3 regions of the Chryseobacterium turcicum genome follow, and region 3 is predicted to be linked to each of the others. Evidence: riboswitches for the same ligand, from Rfam matches in the RefSeq annotation. Region 3 holds a riboswitch; each other region holds the start of a gene.
What was found. A riboswitch is a leader RNA that binds a small molecule or an ion and turns the genes downstream of it on or off. The one in region 3 is predicted to bind cobalamin.

Region 1 (6,229 bases), on a different contig from region 3:
CTTTTTTAAACTCATTCGCAACAAAATTAATCAAATCGTTTTTCTGACTTCTATCGATGCCAATGCCGCCTAATCCTCTTACCAATGCGCCATACCAAGCTTTAGTATGTGAATCTTTGATGATGATTTTTAGTTTTTTTCCTAATTTCCAATAGGCAAGGTTTCCTAAAATATATTCCATATTATGGGTATGCGGTGCAACAACCAGAATACAACGGTCGAGATTGTTGACATCGCCTTGGAGAACAACTTTCCAACCTAAAATTTTCAGTAACAGACTACCTATTAGTTTTTTCATATGTAGATTTTATTTTTTTAAAGGTCATATGTTATCGCATCCTCTTTATCAGTATTTGTTTTTTATCATGGCGATTTCATGAATTTTTATATTTAAAACAAAAAAGTACAACCAAACTTTGGTTATACTTTACAAATATATTGAAATATTGTCGCTCTTAAAATAAACTGCTGATTAAATCTGCAATTTTTACTGCAATTTCTAAAACTACTTGTACCATGGTTTTGCTTTTTTGTGTTTGTTTTTATTATAGAATTTGGATATACGAATATAAAACTTTTTTACGAAATAGAATAGTTTTTTTAAATTTATTTTCAAAACCTGAGAAGAAGAAGAGTGTGAATTTCAAACGGTTGTCTTTCATTCACACCTTCCGCACTCTCTGAGGTTTGAATTATTTGGTTTTAATGGAGAATTCTTTTTTTCCGTCTTTTATTTTGATGTCAACGTTTTCCATTTTATCAATATTCATCTTCATCGTATCCATTATTTTTTTAGCTTCATTTTTTTGATACTTTTTTCCGTTGATAATAACGCTGTCCTTATCATCATTGCTGTATTCTATTGTTGAGCCATTAATAGAAATCTTGTTTTCCTCGATTTGCAGAGTGTTGTCATTCTCATGATTTTCTTTATCTTTCTCATTATCGCCTCGTACAGAAATTTCATATTCTTTTTCATTGATAATTTTCATTCTTGATGGAACTACCAATTCATAGTCTAAACTGTAATCTCTGAATCTGTACTCATAAGGATACTCAAAATAGTTTGGAAGAAAAATCCTGTTATCTCTGATTTCCACAGGAATTTTCATTTTTAGAGGTTGGTTGTATCCTTCCGCTTCTTTTTTAATAATGATATATGGTGTTTTAATATCATCTCTTCTTGTAATTTCTACACTAGGATAATCTCTTTTGTAAATCGTTACTTTATCAGAATAAATGTTATTAAAATAAGTATTGAAGTTTTCAGGAATTGCTACTTTTTTACTGTCAAGATAGATTGTATCATTTGGAGCTATAATAGAAATATTTTCGTAATCCTGATTTTCTCCACTGTATCTGAAATTGAATCTTGATGCGCTTGCTGCCAATACACCAATCAGAATAATCCAGATAATTCCTAATGTTCCAAGAACAGGTCCTACATAATTGAATTTGCTTTTCGGAGAGAATAATTTAATTGATAGTAATAAAGACGCTACACCCACAATAATCGTTGGTAATGCAGCAATTGCTAATATCAGATAGCCAAGATTATTTTCTTCAAGATAGAATCCAAGATTATTATTCATACCAAATTTATCTGAACTATAAGCAAACATCATTGCGAATAATCCGATGAAACAACCTGCAGCCATTAATACCAACCAAACTGCGAGACAATATTTAAGTACTTTTAAGATGGTGTCGCCAGCTGAGCCAATTTTCGGTTTGTTTTCATTATAGATTTCTCCTGCTCTTGTCGTAGTTTCATTAGCGAATTGTACAATTTTGCCAGATTCTTCCTTTAAATTATCAAAGTTGAGAGGTTTACCCTTCATTTTCAAAAAATCTGAAGCGGTTTCAGCTTTTGGTAAAACTGCCCAAAGAATAATATAAAGTAAAGGTACAAACAGCATAGATGGCGCTCCGAAACATAGGATAACAAATATGCCTATCCAAAGAAGTCTCATTCCTGTAATATCCATTCCGAAATAGGCGGCTAAACCTCCGCAAACTCCTGCAATCTTTTGTGTTTCAGGATCACGAAACAGTTGTTTTTTGTCACTGTAGCTTGTTCCTGTAGCTTGAGTTCTTGTGTTTTTTTCAGAATAATAGGCTTCTTCCTGCTCTTCAATCTTTTCAGGAGATCCTATTTGTGCAATTACTTTTTCTACATCGGTATCATTTATTACTTCACGTTTTCCTAAAGTATCTCTGAAAATTTCTACCATTCTTATTTCTATGTCATGCATTACCTCATCAGCTTCAGAAGCGTCTAAAGAGCTTCTCAGTGCATTAAGATAATCGCTGAGCTTTATGTATGCGTGTTCTTCTATGGTGAAAGAAAAACCTGCGAGTCCTATTGAGAGTGTCTTGTTCATAGCTTTTGTTTTTAGTGTTTTTGAGTAATTTGGGTTACAGAATCTGTCAATTCTTTCCAGGTGTTTTGTAATTCAGATAAAAAAGTTTCTCCTTTTTTTGTAATCTGATAGTATTTTCTGGGTGGACCTCCTGTAGATTCTTCCCATCTGTAAGAGAGAAACTCTCCGTTTTTTAATCGGGTTAAAAGAGGGTAGAGTGTTCCTTCCACGACATCCAGTTTTCCTTTTTTCAGTTCATCAATTAAATCAGAAACATACATTTCGCGGTTGTTGATGAGGCTTAAAATACAGAATTCCAGAATCCCTTTTCGCATTTGCGCTTTGGTATTTTCGGTATTCATCTTTAATAGGTTTTGTTAATTAGTTATATAAATTTTAGATTTCGGTTCCTAGCTAGTTGAACCTATTCCTATTTTACATTACAAAGATATGTAATTAAAATGGTAATATGCAATGCAAAGTAGTGAAATTATTTATAAAATACATTTAAAGTATTGTAAATCAATTTAATAAATTTATGTAATAATTCTACCTACTCATTAATTATTATAAGTACACTCGTTTTTGGTCTTAAATTTTTATCTTTGTTATCAAGTTTTTCGGATTTTCTTTCTGAAATTTTGATTTTAAAACTAACCAACCATGAATTACTCCAGATTTCTAATGACATCGGTTCTTTTAGGTGGACTTTGTAGTGCACAAAACTTTTTTGAGTTACCGAATGTTTCAGAAAAATTTAATGTTATTGTTACAATTGAAAATTGTATTGAGAATCAATGCAATGGGAAAGCAACTGTTGATATTTATGATAAAAGTTCGATGAAAAAATATCAGACTTTATCTTCAGGTAATTTTTATGTAGATTTAAATGAAAACCGAAAGCCGGCTTTAGATTCATTAAAAAAATCGGTTGTTTTTGATGATTTTAATTTTGACGGAACTGAAGATGTTGCCATTAGAAACGGAAATAATAATCAAGGAAATCCTTTTTTTGAAGTTTATTTAAACGATGCTTCTACACAACAGTTGGTATTAAATGATGAACTCACCGATTTGGTTCGGTCAAATTCAGGAATGTTTGCAGTAGATTCTCATCTTAAACGAATTACTGCTTATTTAAAAAATGGCTGCTGCTGGAATCTTAGATCAGAATACCTTTTCGTTCCCGAAAGAGGACTTTTGAAAGTTTTAGAATTTGAAGAAGATACCAAAGATTCTAAAGAAGTAACCACCGTAAAAAGAGAATTTATAGATTACAAATGGTTTACAACAACTACCATTTATCCTAGAGAGGTATATTTTAAAGAAGAAAATAATGAAAATACAGAAAGAGATTGATTTTATCATCGCCGTAGATGCTCTGAAAAATGTACAGAGAAGAAATTATAATGCAGATGATTCTAGAAGAGAAAATACCGCGGAACATTCTTGGCAAATCATTATTTTGGCGCAAATTCTTTTTCCTTATGCGAAAAACAGAGCCGATATCGATTTATTGAGAGTAATAAGAATGCTTTCTATTCATGATTTAGTAGAAATTGAAGCCGGTGATACTTTTCTTTTTGATGAAGCGGCAATGGTAGGGAAGTTTGAAAGAGAAAAGCTGTCTGCACAAAATATTTTTGGTATTTTAGATGAGCCTATTCGTTCAGAATTTTTCAATCTGTGGCTTGAATTTGAAGAAGAACAAACTCCTGATGCTATTTTTGCGTGTGCTATCGACAGAATAATGCCTTTTATTCTCAACACTTATACCGCTGGAAAAAGCTGGACTGAAGCCAAGGTAACCGAACTGCAAATAAGAAATATGCTGGAAAATGCCATAAGCAGAGCTTCAGATGAAATGGGAGAGGCTTTTCAGACTTTATTAAACTTAAATTTAGAGAACGGAAAAGTCTTGAGATAGTTTTTCAATTTTCATGAAATTATTCTTTCAATTTTGGGAAGATTTAGAACATAAATAAAAGTTTTCGGCAGGTTTTACCCACCGAAAACTTGGGGGAAAGAAATGGATTTCGGCAGCTAAAAGTTGCCGAAATTTTTCTGTCTATAGTATTTGAATTGGTTTCTTAAATTCATCAATCGCTACAAAAGTAAAATCTCCTACAATTGCCTTCTCTCTTTCATAAGAATACATTTGCTCGGTGTAGATTTCTACATTCACCTTCATACTCGTTTTTCCAACGTGGGAAACTTTTCCGATAAGCTCTACGATGGTTCCTGCAGGAATTGGTTTTTTAAAATCTATTTTATCGCTGCTTACCGTTACCACGCGTTTTCTTGCGAATCTTGTAGCAGTAATAAAGGCTACTTCATCCATCAATTGCATCGCTGTTCCTCCGAAAAGGGTATCGTAATGATTGGTCGTGTTAGGGAAAACGGCTTTGAAAATTCGGGTTTCCGATGATTGAATTCTTTCTTCTGTAGTCATATTTCATTATTAATTAAAGCGAAAATGAAATCGTATTAAACCCACAGAATTATTCGGGAACATGAAATTCCCAAAAGACTATAAGATCAATAAACTTCAAATCGCGAAAGTTTTTGTCTAAAGAAATAGGCAGGTCTCCTGACTTGTAACATCTTTATTCCTTCCCATGCTTTTGCACAGTGGTTTTTTATAAAGACTTCGGTTACTTACAGTTGCGCGACAGCTCGTGATTTTCACACGATTCCCTTTTAATCTGCGGTTAAACAGAACCAGTTTCTTGAAAAGTAATAAGCAAAGGCTATTCACCAAAAGCTAAATACTTTTCGGGTGCAAAAATAAGAATAATAAACTAGATTTTTTAATTTTAAGCCTATTTAAAGTAGTTTTAGATTTAACCGCAAAAGGGACAAAAGATAATTGTAATGCTATTATTTAGATTATTAAAGTTCACAAAAGAATAAAAAATCAAAGATTTTCAAAAACTTTTGCGCACTTTTTTCTAGATACTCATTTATTTTGAATATAAATATCTAAATCTTTTGAGCCTTTTGTGGTTAAATAAAAGTTTAAGTAAGTTTTTTATTCAGGATTGGCGTAAACAATCTGACTGATGGCTCTTCCTTCTTTGATGGTCCAAAAAGTAGTGTATCGGTCTTTTCCTGAACCATTAATCATGTAAAGAAAAATATGGTCATCGTCAATGGAAGTTACGCCCATGTTTTCAAAATCCATCGTAGGCTGAAACATATTTTTGATGGCTTCTCTCACAAAAACAGAACCTCTTCCCGGTTGTTGTACACGTACCGATTTTACTTCCTTTAAATCTTCAGGAAGTTCTTTGCTGATACCCCAAGGTTTTTGTTTGTCGATTTTAATGATATTTCCTTCTGCATCTTTTTCCTGCTTTTTGAATTTTGCACTCGAAGGATAGATGTCAATCACCACTTTCGTTCTTTGAGCGGTTGGTATCTTTTGGTTGTTATTATCGGTGAAAGTAATAGATCTTCCATTTTTAGATAATATGGGAGTAAATTTTGGAAGCTGATCGATAAATGCAATACGGCTTTTATTTACCATTCCTTCTTTATTAAGGCTATCGTACCTTACAAAAGGCTTTGGAAGTTCTTCTTTCTCAGGATATTTTATCCAAATCCATTCTGTTTCTCCGGGAGCCGGCTTTACATAAACAAAAACATCGCCTCTTTTCATTCTTATTTTATCAACGATTTTTCGGTAATCTTCTTTGTGTACACGCACCATTGCATATCCTTCTTCGGCTTTTACCACCCCAAAAGGAACTTTATTTTGGGCATTAATTAAAGTACAAGAAAAAATACTGAATATCGATAAATAGATTGTTTTGTAGATGAAAGTCATTGTAAATGAATATTTATAGTTCAAAGATATAAATTAA
Region 2 (6,229 bases), 1.5 Mb from region 3:
AAGACCTTACAACGGGAAAAACAACCGATTTAGGCATCAAAAACACGACGGGTTCTGCAACGTGGGCAAATGACAACAAAACCATTTTCTACACCGGAAAAAATCCTGAAACGCTTTTAACGGAGAAAATTTTCAGACATTCTTTAGGAACTGACCCTTCGAAAGATGCTTTGGTTTATGAAGAAAAAGACAAAACCAATTACATCGGTGTCGGTAAATCTAAGAACGAAAAAATCATTATGATTGTTTCTTCGGCTACCACTTCTTCAGAAACAAGATACATCAATGCAGATGAACCGAATGCAAGTTTCAAGGTTTTTCAGTCGAGGATGAAAGATGTTTTGTACGATGTTACTCCTTTGGAAGATAAGTTTTTAATCACCACCAACAAAGACGCACTCAATTTCAAAGTGATGGAAACTCCTTTGGATAAAACAAGTGTTGAAAGCTGGAAGGATTTTATGCCTCACAGAAAAGACGTTTTGATGGAAGGAATCAGTGAGTTTAAAAATTATCTTGTTTTCAGTGAAAGACAAAACGGGCTTTCGCAATTGGTGATTTTAGATAGAAGAACCAACAAAAGAGAGTTTTTAAAATTCGATGAAGCGGCTTACACGGTTTATGCATCAGGAAATCCTGAATATAATACGGATTATTTCAGATTCGGATATACCTCGATGATTACGCCGAGTTCGCAATACGAGCAGAATTTACAGACAGGAAAAAGAACTTTACTAAAACAGCAAGAAGTTTTAGGTGGTTACAATAAAGCAAATTATGTAACTGAAAGACTTTTTGCCTTTTCAAAAGACGGAGCCAAAATCCCGATTTCTATTGTTTATAAAAAGGGATATAGAAAAGACGGTAAAAATCCGCTCCTACTCTACGCTTACGGTTCTTACGGAAGCTCGATGGATGCTACATTCAGCAGTACAAGACTGAGTCTTTTAGACAGAGGTTTTGCATTTGCAATTGCCCACATTCGTGGGGGTCAGGAAATGGGAAGACAATGGTATGAAGACGGAAAAATGATGAAAAAGAAAAATACATTTACCGATTTCATCGATGTAGGAGAATATTTAGTTAAAGAAAAATATACGTCCCCAAAACATTTATATGCTCAAGGAGGAAGTGCAGGCGGACTTTTGATGGGTGCTGTTATTAATATGAAACCAGAATTGTGGAATGGAGCTATTGCTCAGGTTCCTTTCGTAGATGTTGTAAACACCATGTTAGACGAAAGTATTCCTTTAACAACGAATGAATACGATGAATGGGGAAATCCTAATAACAAGGAAGCGTACAGTTATATGAAATCTTATTCTCCCTATGAAAATATCAAGAGAAAAAACTATCCGAATTTATTGGTAACAACAGGTTTACACGATTCTCAGGTACAATATTTTGAACCTGCAAAATGGGTAGCAAAATTGAGAGATTTAAAAACAGATAAAAATGTTTTATTCTTAAAAACTGACATGGAATACGGTCATGGTGGTGCTTCCGGAAGATTTGATTATCTAAAAGATATTGCATTGGAATATGCGTTTATGTTTAAATTGGAGGGAATTAGTAAGTAAAAAATTTAGCTCACGCAGATTTAGCAAATTTTGCAGATTTAAAAATGACGGAAAATGAAATTTCATATATTATTCGTAAATGCATTTTTAATGTTTACAATCAATTAGGTCCTGGTCTATTAGAATCAATATACCAAAGAATACTGATTTATGAACTTGAAGAAAATGGTTTAAACGTAAAATCAGAAGTTTTGCTTCCTGTTTATTATAATAACAAAAAATTTGATTTGAATTTCAAAATAGATATTTTGGTAGAGGATAAAGTAGTTTTAGAATTAAAATCAGTAAAAGAATTGGAAGCAATACATTATAAACAACTTTACACTTATTTGAAATTATCTGACAAAAAACTGGGGTTACTTATCAATTTTAATACTACAAATATTATAGAAAATATAAAAAGAGTTCTCAACAACCTTTAAATCTGCTCAATCAAAATAATCTGCGAGAAAATTCAGCTCACGCAGATTTAGCAAATTTTACAGAATAAAATTTAATTTAAGTAAAAAAGAAATAAAAAGATAATATAGAAACTATGAGAAGAAAAATAGTTGCAGGAAACTGGAAAATGAACAAAAATGTAGTTGAGGCTCAACAATTAATGATTCAATTACTAAGCTACAAAAACAATAACGCAACCAATTGTGAAGTTTGGATTGCACCGCCTGCTTTGTATTTAACCATGGCAAAAGATATCTTCGAGAAAAACGAAATCGGAGTTTTCTCTCAGGATATGAGCGAATTTGAAAGCGGAGCTTACACTGGCGAAATTTCTGCAGATATGTTGGAGTCTATTGGCGCAACGGGTTCTTTAATCGGACATTCTGAAAGAAGACAATATCACGGTGAAAACGACGAAAGCTGCAATAAAAAAGTAAAATTAGCTTTAGACAAAGGGTTGATTCCTGTTTACTGTAATGGTGAAACTTTAGAACAAAGAAAAGCAGGTCAACATCTTGACGTAGTAAAAACTCAGACTGAAACGGCTCTTTTCACACTTTCTGCAGAAGAAATTAAAAAAGTGGTGATTGCTTACGAACCAGTTTGGGCAATTGGAACCGGAGAAACTGCAACTCCTGAACAGGCTCAGGAAATTCACGCTCACATCAGAGGAATTATCGCTGCAAAATACGGACAGGAAATTGCAGACGAAATCTCTATTCTTTATGGAGGTTCTGTAAAACCTGATAACGCAAAAGAAATTTTCTCTCAACCTGATATCGACGGTGGTTTGATTGGCGGAGCTGCTTTAAAGCTGGAAGATTTCTCTAAAATTATTGAAGGTTTTAACTAAAATATAAATTAAAAATTACATCAAATAAATAATGAAGAAATTTATCTTACTTTATTTTGCCATTCTTTTATTTGATGTAATTTATTCTGTTTTTTACAGTTCTATCGTATCTGCAATAAACATAGAATTTCTCAAATATCCTTTTATCATCATTAATTACCTGAGTTGTTCTCCGGCAATATTTTTCAATAGGCTTCTTCCTTTTTATTTGCCATTACCAACTTATCAATCGTTTTTAATTCTCTTTGGGAACGTCTTTTTACAGACTCTTCTCATCTATACTATCTTTTTCAAAAAGAAAAATAATCAAAAACACATCAGCTAATCGGTTTCAATTAAGCAATTCGTAAAATCACAAAGCTTTATTAATAAATTTACAAACATAATATTGATTAATAAAAACTAATCGTAAAAATAAAATCAATTTTTAAATAATATCTTTGCAAAAGTTTAAGGTTGAACCCATGCGTTCATTAATAGGGAATCAAGTGAAAAAATAATTCTTGAGCTGTACCCGCAACTGTAAGCTATTCAACTTATTATAAATACACCACTGAACTTTAGGTTTGGGAAGGTTATAAATAAGATGCAAGCCAGGAGACCTGCCTTAGATTAATTTCAACTTTCGGGAGTAAAAGTTTATGAGATAAAATCTTCAGAGATTTTTTCATGATAGTTTTTTCCTGCAGTGAAGTTTCGGGAACAAAACTTTAAATATAATTATATCATGAAGAAAATCTATTTTCTTATTCTTGCATTTGTAATTTCATATGCAAATGCTCAAACTGAAGGAATTTTAGTCCTCAACGAAGGCGGTATCGGAAGCAGTACTGCAGAAGTATCTTTCATCAACAATCAATCGGTTGTCACCAACAATTATTTTAAACTTAAAAACAATAATGCGATATTGGGTGACACCGGTCAGGACATTAAAGTTTTTGGCGATAAGATTTTTGTAGTTTTAAATTATTCCAATACAATCAAGGTCATCAACAAATCTGATTTTTCTTTGATTACAACGATTTCAACCAATCTTGCTAACCCAAGATATATTGCTTTTAGCGGAAATAAATTTTATGTAACCAACTGGGGAAACAACGGTCCTACAAACTACGTATCAGTTTATGATTTAAGTACTTATGCTCACGAAACGAACATTCCTGTAGGAGACGGACCTGAAAAAATCTTTGCCAAAAACAATAAATTGTATGTTTTACTGAAAGGAGGTTTCGGACTTAATCATTTTATGGATATCATCAATACGACGACCAATACTGTTGAATCACAGGTAAATGTAGGAGACTCACCGAACAGTATTTTTGAAAAAGACAATTTACTATACATTATGAGTTCGGGAAATCCTTATGCCTCTACTTCTTTCGGAACACTTACGGTTTATAACACAACCACTCAGACTACAGCTTCTACTACAACATTTCCGGTCGGTGTAAAACCTTCTTATATGGATACCGACGGAACGAATATCTATTATATGAATGAAGCATCAATCTACAAAACACCTATTGCTTCGCCTTCAATTACTACCGCTCCAATTGCCGTTACACCGATTACTGTAAACAGCTACGGAACTGCGTACGGATTTAATGTTGTTAATAATAAAATCTATGCAGCCGACCCTTCAGGATATACCGCTACAGGAAAAATCTATGCTTACGATTTACAAGGTTCTTTGTTGAATACGTTCACAGTAACTTCTCTACCCAATCAAATTATTGCTTATAATACCGCATCTCTTTCAACTGCTGAAAACACAAGAGCTTCTAAGTTATCATTATACCCTAATCCTGCAAGCAATAAATTCTTTGTAAAAGGGTTAAACTCAGGAAACATTCAAGTTTATGATGCAAACGGAAGAATGATTATCAATACTGAATACACTCAAAACGGAATTGATGTGAGTACACTTTCTAAAGGAGTTTATATTGTAAAAATTACTGATAAAAACATCAGCTTCAACGAAAAGTTAATCATTAAATAATCTTTGAAATGCAGAAAATTTTAAGCTTTATATTCACTTTTGTTGTTACATTGTCTTTTGCGCAGTTTACAGCAAATGACGTTAAATTTTTCGTTGGAAGTGGTACTCAAACAGCGTACGTTGTTGTAGATTTCAAAGATGGAACCGATGACAGGTCTTATGCATGGGGTGTAAGATTCAATGTAGGAGAATCTTTGACTATTAATAATTTATTACAAAGAATTCAGACCGCAGAACCTCAGTTTACATACCAACAAAGTGGTGGATTTTTAAATACTGTAGGATTCAACGACCATTACAGAACTTCGGGGTCAGACTGGTGGAGTACTTGGTCTGGAAATTCGGCTTCAACCTTTTCTGGTAACGGAGGAATCGGAGGAAGTGTACAGGACGGAAGATGGTACGGATTTTCTTACGGATTTTCAAACCCATCCATGCAGGCACCTGCAACACCAATTCCCGCATACAGTTCTCTATGGTACAATTCAAATCAAATGACCAACTGGATTGGAACCGGTTCTAATAAAAGTTTAGTTGTTGTCGATTTCGGAACTGATAATACCAATGGAGCTGCCAATTCTTTTGTTTTTGGAATTCAATATAACGGAACAATTACGGCTGAACAGGCTTTACAGTTGATTGACGCTCAAACCAGCACATTTAATTATACTTCAGCAGCAAATCAAGTTTCTACTTTATCATTAAATTCTTATTCAGGAACAGCAAGCGGAACAAATACTTGGAAACTATACAAGGGAACCAATGTATCAAACTGGAAAACCAATGCTGACCTTTCTACAATAACTTTAGGAAATAATGAATGGTTTGGATTGAGCTTCGGAACAAGAAGACCGTTTACGCCAACAGAAGCGAACATTACTTTAAGCGTTTCTGATGCGACAAAGCAAAGCTTTAAAATATACCCAAATCCGGCGAGTGATTTTATTGTTATTGAAACTCAGGAAAGCGTTAAAGACGTGAATATTTTCTCTGTTTCAGGGCAAAAGGTAATCAATACCCAAAATAAAAAAATCAATATTCAAAGTTTGCAGTCTGGTGTTTATTTTGTTCAAATTAAAACAGATACATCAACCACAACGCATAAAATCATCAAAAAATAATTCAATAGAGAGCATCTTTATGGTGCTCTTTTTTTTTCACTTTAAAATTCATCAATGAAAAAATCAATACTTTTTCTTTTACTATTTATATTTCAATTTTCATTCGCTCAATTAACCGAAAATGACGTGAAATTTTGGGTTGGCACAGGTTCTAAAAAAGCTTATCTAATCGCAGATTTCAATGATTCAGACAATCCGACCTCTTATGTTTGGGGATATAGATTCGATGATGCCA
Region 3 (6,229 bases):
CTCACCAAAAAATATCAATGCCCAACTTATTTCTTATGTATCTTTTACTTTTATAGGATATTTCATTATCGGTCTCTCGCTTTCCGTTCTTCCGATTTTCATCAGCAAAAGTTTAGGTTTTAGCCTTTTAATTGCAGGAATTGTGATTAGTCTACAATACATTTCCACATTTTTTCTAAGGGCATATTCCGGAAAAGTTATTGATGGAAAAGGTCCCAAACCAGCAGTTTTATTCAGTATGATAGGTTTTTCGTTAACCGGAATTTTTCTGATTCTTGCTTATTATTTTAAATTTTCACCGATGCTAAGCCTTACATTTTTAGTTATTACCCGACTTTTAACGGGTTGTGCAGAAGGAATGGTGGGAGCAAGTCCTATTAACTGGGCGATGATGGCTTTTGGTGAAAAACATACTGCAAAAATAATTTCCTTTAACGGAGTTGCCAGTTACGGAGCTTTGGCGATGGGAGCTTCTTTAGGGATAATCATCGAACAAAAATTTGGCCTTTATGGCATTGGAATTCTTTCTATTATTTTAGGAATTATCGGGTTTTTCTTTGCGAAAACAAAAGAAAATAAAACGAATACCCATCAAAAAGAAATACAATCTTTTTGGAAAGTATTGGGAAAAGTGGCTCCTTTCGGAGTTTGTCTGGCTTTAGGAGGTATTGGTTTTGCAAGTATTTCTACATTTATCACCTTATATTATAATCATTTTCATTGGAATAACGGAGCGTTGTGCTTAAGTATTTTCGGGGCATTATTTGTTGCCGGAAGATTAGTATTCAGTAATGTTATCAATAAATATGGCGGAATAAAGGTTGCCATTGCCTGTCTTTTTGTAGAAACCATCGGTCTTTTAATTATTACATTTGCGACCAACGCTCAAATGGCATTGGTGGGAGCCGGCGTTACAGGATTAGGGTTTTCTCTGATATTTCCAGCTTTTGGAATAATGGCAATTAAAAGTGTTTCTCCATCAAGTCAGGGTTCTGCTTTGGCAGGTTATGGGCTTTTCATTGATATTTCTTTGGGTGTTGCAGGGCCTATCATCGGAAGTGTTGCCGATTTTTTCGGGATGCAGTTTATCTTTCCATTCAGTGCAGCCATGGTTTTTATCGGATTGGGGCTGGCCTATTTTCTGAAGAAAAAATCAAACTTAAAGAAATTGAATGAGGCTTAAGTTTAAACTGAATTGAATGAGTACATGATATTTTTTAACCGCAAAAGCGGCAAAAGATTTTATGATGAATAAGTTATTCAAAAGCTAGCAAAACAAGTTATGAATAAAAAATTTACATTTTGGAAACTTTTCAATCTCTCTTTTTTGATTCATTTCTTTTGCGGTTAAAAAGACGTTTTTTTTCATTTACTAAAAGCTTATTTATATTTAAATGAAAAAAAATATCTCGCTGATTTTGCTGATTTAGCAGATTAATATCTATGCTTTTAATCTGCTAAATCTGTGTATCTGCGAGAATTATATAAAAACTGATTAAAAAAAATCAAAAGCCAATCACACAGAATTTAAATTAATAAAACTTAAAACAGGCTCTAAATTGAATTGGTTTAAATAAAATTATTCTTTTGAACTATAAACAAAGCAACCCGCTTCGCTTGGATGGTCTAAAACCAAATCATCAGGATTTTCATTTTTTAAAATCATTAAAATCATAAAATCTCCTGCAGCTCCCATGGTAAAGAAAACTCCGAAACATAAAAGATAAAAATTGCCTGTAGCGATTGCCCAAACTGAAGGAAGAAACCCCAAAACAATAGCGGGCATTACAACTCCTATTCTATAGTATTTTAGTTTTAATGGTTCTTTACAATGGCAATATGGTGTGAGATATTGTTTCAGAAAACCAAATTTTATAGAGCTAAAACCATTTTTACAGAAAGGCAAAAAAGTAAGTCCATGAATGAGCTCGTGCAAAACGATTCCTAAGGCTATAAAAAACAAGGGAATAAACCCACTTAAGAAAGTATATTTTTCTATAAGTCTCTTAAAAGTAGTACTAAAATGTTCGAAACTAAATTGGTTGCTCCAAAGAAAAACATACGGAATTACAAACACCACACAGGAATACAGCAGTATTTTAAGCGAATAAGCATTTGCTTTCTTTAAATCAATAGTCAGCTTTTTTTCTGTATGATTTTCCATTATTTTTTACTAATGTTTAAATATATTGATTTAAAAATAATTCATTGAAACAAAAAAGGTTGCAAAAAAAAATTGCAACCTTCATTATTTCTTATTGAAACTTATTATTGTCCCATCAATTCTTTGATACGTTCTTGCATTAATGCTTGGTCTGAAAGAGCCTCCCATCCGAAAACTGATATCAATACAATATTTAATACAAGATATAGTGCACTCAATATCAAACCAATAATACAAAGGATTTTTCCTGTATTAAGATTATTGTAATCTGAATAAAGAGTAGGATTTGCCTGATACAATGCATTGTCTTTTTTGTAAAGTACAAGTCCGATAATTCCGGCAATTAGCCCCAAAATACCGTAACAACAACATCCGATGATAGAAACAATTCCTAAAACAAGTACCGCCGTAGCATTAGGTAATTTTTGTTGATTCATAATTTGTTTTTTAATGTTTAGTTTAAATGAATAATAAAATGTTTATAAAAGTAGGAAAAAACCATGATTAGTGAATTAATTATTGCTAAAAAAATTAAAATCTGACCATAATTTCTTTTCCTGTCTATAAAATTGATTCCTACAAAACAGAAAAACAGCAATAAGGTGTACACTGCCGGAAACATTTGAAAGGCCTCAGAAAACTTTCCCTGAAAAACCATCAAAATAGCCCGCTGAGTTCCACATCCGAAACATTCGATTCCCAAAAACTTTTTGCTGGGACACGAAAGCATAAAATCTTCTATACGCATTGCCGTCTTTTAAATTGCTTTTAAAATTAAGAAGAAATTTTCGCTCTAAGGTATTGATGCGGAAAAAAAGTTTCTTCTTTCATTTCAAACGAACCATGAACCGCTAAATAAGGATTTCGTAAAATCTCTCTTGCTACAAATATCAAATCAGCTTCACCATTTTGAAGAATTTCTTCTGCCTGTTCGGTTTTCGTAATCAAACCTACCGCTCCGGTTTTCACATGTGCCTGATTTCTTATCGCCGAAGAAAACGGAACCTGATAACCATCAAAAACAGAAATTTTGGCACCGTGAATATTTCCACCACTTGAAACGTCGACTAAATCAACATTGTGGGTTTTCAAAATTTTAGACAATTCTACACTTTCGTCAATATCCCAGCCATTTTCAGCATATTCAGTTCCAGAAATTCTCACAAAAAGTGCTACATTTTCGTTAAGTTCTTCGTTGACAGCATCTACAATTTCCAATAAAAACCTGATTCTGTTTTCAAAACCGCCTCCATACTCATCGGTTCTCACATTAGAAAGCGGTGATAAAAACTGATGAATTAAATATCCGTGAGCAGCATGAATTTCAACAACATCAAAACCTGCATTTACCGCTCTTTTTGCCGCATTTTTGAAATTTTGAATCTGTTCTTTTATTTCTTCTAAACTTAACACATGCGGAATTCTTTCAGTTGGATGATACGGAATAGCACTTGGAGCCAATGTTTCCCAACCTTCTTCTTCCGAAATCTGTTTATTTTCCCATGTAGAACCTTTTCTTCCGGCATGAGCAATCTGAATTCCTATTTTACTTTCTGAATTTTTGTGTACAAATTCTACAATCTTCTGAAGTGCATCAGCTTGCTCATCATTCCAAATTCCCATGCAGTGATTGGTAATTCTACCTTTTGGCTCTACTCCACTTGCTTCTACAATCAGAAGACCGGTTCCACCTTGAGCACGGCTTCCGTAATGCACAAAATGGAAATCATTAGCAACACCGTTTTCACAAGAATACATACACATTGGCGACATTACCCAACGGTTTTTAAGCTCTACATTTCTAAATTTTATCGGAGAATATAACATTTAATTATTTTTTTAAGAACTAAAAATACAAAATTCAGTATGATCTAGACCAAACGCATTAGAAGTTTTTTTTAACACATTAGTAATTTCTAAAGTTTTAAGCTTTGAAAATAAAAGACCACATAAGATTAAAAATCAAAGATTTTTCTTATGTTTAATTCTCGAAAAATCTCAAATTTCAAATCACACCTCCATCTTCCATCTTCCTGCCTCAAATAGAAACCATCAACTACTTATTGCCCACCTCATTAAAAAAGTTTACTTTTACGCCCCTTTTTTACGGAGAAAAAAATGAAAAAAGATATAAAAATCAATTACGAACATTTCAAAGGTAGGAACGAACTTTCAGAGGTTGAAAACCGTCTTTTTGAACAGGCAATTCAGGCCAGAGAAAAAGCATACGCGCCATACTCTAACTTTTTTGTAGGATGTGCTGTTTTGCTAGAGAATGGTGAGATTTTCACAGGAAATAATCAAGAAAATGCGGCTTTCCCGTCAGGACTTTGTGCAGAGCGAACAGCCCTTTTTTGGATTGGAGCTAATTTCCCCACTCAAAAAATTAAAAAGATTTTTATTGTAGGTGGTCCAGAAGAATTTTCAGAGAAAACCCCACCCATTCCTCCATGTGGAGCTTGCCGACAAAGCATTATAGAATACGAAACAAAGCAAAATGAGGATATTGATTTGTATTTCTCCAGCTTAAATGACGAAGTAATTAAAGTGAGTTCTATTAAAGATTTGCTTCCTTTTTATTTTGACGGAACATTTTTGTAATCTTTTTGCAGCTTTTCTCGCACAGATTACTTTTACATTTTCGCGGATCACGGGAAATCAACACCTCTATTTTGCCACGAATGCACAAATATTAAAAAATATTCGTGCATTCGTGGCTTAAAAATTAAAAATAACCATAGGAAAATCTGCTTCAGAAAACCAAACTTACCCAAATGGTTGGGACTTTTATATAAATTTCATTCGTTAAAATTTCCGATTAAAACCATCTAGTTTAAATCAATTGTATGGGTATATTTTAGGCTTAACAAAAATTTAATCTTTCTTTTCAAAAAAGCTATATTTGCAAAAAATTTTGGTTTCCAATAGATTGGAACTAAGAGGGAATTGAGTGAAAATCTCAAGCTGTCCCCGCAACTGTAAATCGCATACAAAAATTGCTACAAAAACCACTGCCAAAACGGGAAGGTGTAGCAAAGCGAAAGTCAGGAGACCTGCCGAAATTTAATATTAATAATAGAATTGCTTTCGGAGGAAAGGCAGATATGATATGATTTTAAAAAAAGCATTTACCCTACTTTTGGTGTCTTCTTGCCTGACAATATATTATAGTCAGGAAAAAAATATTGACACCGTATTTGTATTCGACAATCAGATGAAAAAAGTAAAACTTTTTCATTCTTTGACTACTTTATCTCCTGCAGATATTCAAAAAAACTCTTCGAACCTCTCCGAGGTTTTACGTTTTCAGTCTCCTATTTATATTAAAGAAAACGGCCGTGGTGCAGTTTCTTCGCCTTCATTTAGGGGAACAACAGCGCAACAGACAGCATTCGTATGGAACGGAATTAATATCAATTCGCAGTTTTTAGGACAGGGCGATATCAATAATATTGCAGTTTTCGGATACGACCAAATGGAAATAAAATCTGGAGGCGGAAGTGTCATCTACGGAAGTGGCGCGATTGGCGGAAGTATCCATTTGAATAACGATTTAAGTTTTAATCAAGGTTTTAAAGGAATATATAATTCTGAAGTAGCTTCGTTCGGAACGTATAATAATTTCTTGAAAGCTGAATATAGTAATGATAAATTCAGTTTTAAAGCTTCAGGAAATTATTCAATTAGTGAAAATAACTACGAAGTTCCCGAAAAAAATTACATCAATAGAAACGGAAAGTTTTACAATACAACTTTCAATATAGGTACGGCCTATAAAATTGCAGAGCATCAAACAATTTCTTGGCAAAGTCAGTTTTATGATGCGACTCAGAATTATAGGATTCTTGCGGAAAATGTGGATAAAACTAGTTATGCAGCACAGACTTTTAGAAGTTTAGTTGCTTGGGACATCAACAAATCTAAAGTTTCAAACAGTTTAAAAGCAGCTTACACAGAAGATAATTTCAAATATTTCGGAATTTATAATGCCCCTTTTACGAGTGGCGGAATTAATAAGAACTACATTTTTAAAAATGATTTTAATTACTTCATTATTCCTAAACT

Region 1: linked by a shared signal. The riboswitch ahead of LO744_RS15800 (acyl-CoA thioesterase) and the one ahead of LO744_RS07155 (TonB-dependent receptor plug domain-containing protein) in region 3 are both predicted to bind cobalamin.
Region 2: linked by a shared signal. The riboswitch ahead of LO744_RS13830 (YncE family protein) and the one ahead of LO744_RS07155 (TonB-dependent receptor plug domain-containing protein) in region 3 are both predicted to bind cobalamin.

What each region holds. Positions count from the first base shown of each region.
Region 1 is NZ_JAJNAY010000002.1:226,976-233,204, reverse strand. It holds gene LO744_RS15825 (1-acyl-sn-glycerol-3-phosphate acyltransferase) at 1-298, opposite strand, end outside; gene LO744_RS15820 (PspC domain-containing protein) at 693-2,384, opposite strand; gene LO744_RS15815 (PadR family transcriptional regulator) at 2,396-2,725, opposite strand; gene LO744_RS15810 (XAC2610-related protein) at 3,027-3,722, shown strand; gene LO744_RS15805 (HD domain-containing protein) at 3,700-4,290, shown strand; gene LO744_RS15800 (acyl-CoA thioesterase) at 4,432-4,815, opposite strand; cobalamin riboswitch at 4,927-5,104, opposite strand; gene LO744_RS15795 (SGNH/GDSL hydrolase family protein) at 5,395-6,192, opposite strand.
Region 2 is NZ_JAJNAY010000001.1:3,036,563-3,042,791, forward strand. It holds gene LO744_RS13810 (S9 family peptidase) at 1-1,580, shown strand, start outside; gene LO744_RS13815 (GxxExxY protein) at 1,625-2,002, shown strand; gene tpiA (triose-phosphate isomerase) at 2,116-2,874, shown strand; gene LO744_RS13825 (hypothetical protein) at 2,906-3,199, shown strand; cobalamin riboswitch at 3,311-3,498, shown strand; gene LO744_RS13830 (YncE family protein) at 3,602-4,873, shown strand; gene LO744_RS13835 (T9SS type A sorting domain-containing protein) at 4,882-5,994, shown strand; gene LO744_RS13840 (T9SS type A sorting domain-containing protein) at 6,049-6,229, shown strand, end outside.
Region 3 is NZ_JAJNAY010000001.1:1,573,738-1,579,966, reverse strand. It holds gene LO744_RS07185 (MFS transporter) at 1-1,183, shown strand, start outside; gene LO744_RS07180 (DUF3267 domain-containing protein) at 1,580-2,164, opposite strand; gene LO744_RS07175 (CCC motif membrane protein) at 2,269-2,601, opposite strand; gene LO744_RS07170 (DUF2752 domain-containing protein) at 2,619-2,894, opposite strand; gene namA (NADPH dehydrogenase NamA) at 2,939-3,991, opposite strand; gene cdd (cytidine deaminase) at 4,283-4,765, shown strand; cobalamin riboswitch at 5,063-5,239, shown strand; gene LO744_RS07155 (TonB-dependent receptor plug domain-containing protein) at 5,274-6,229, shown strand, end outside.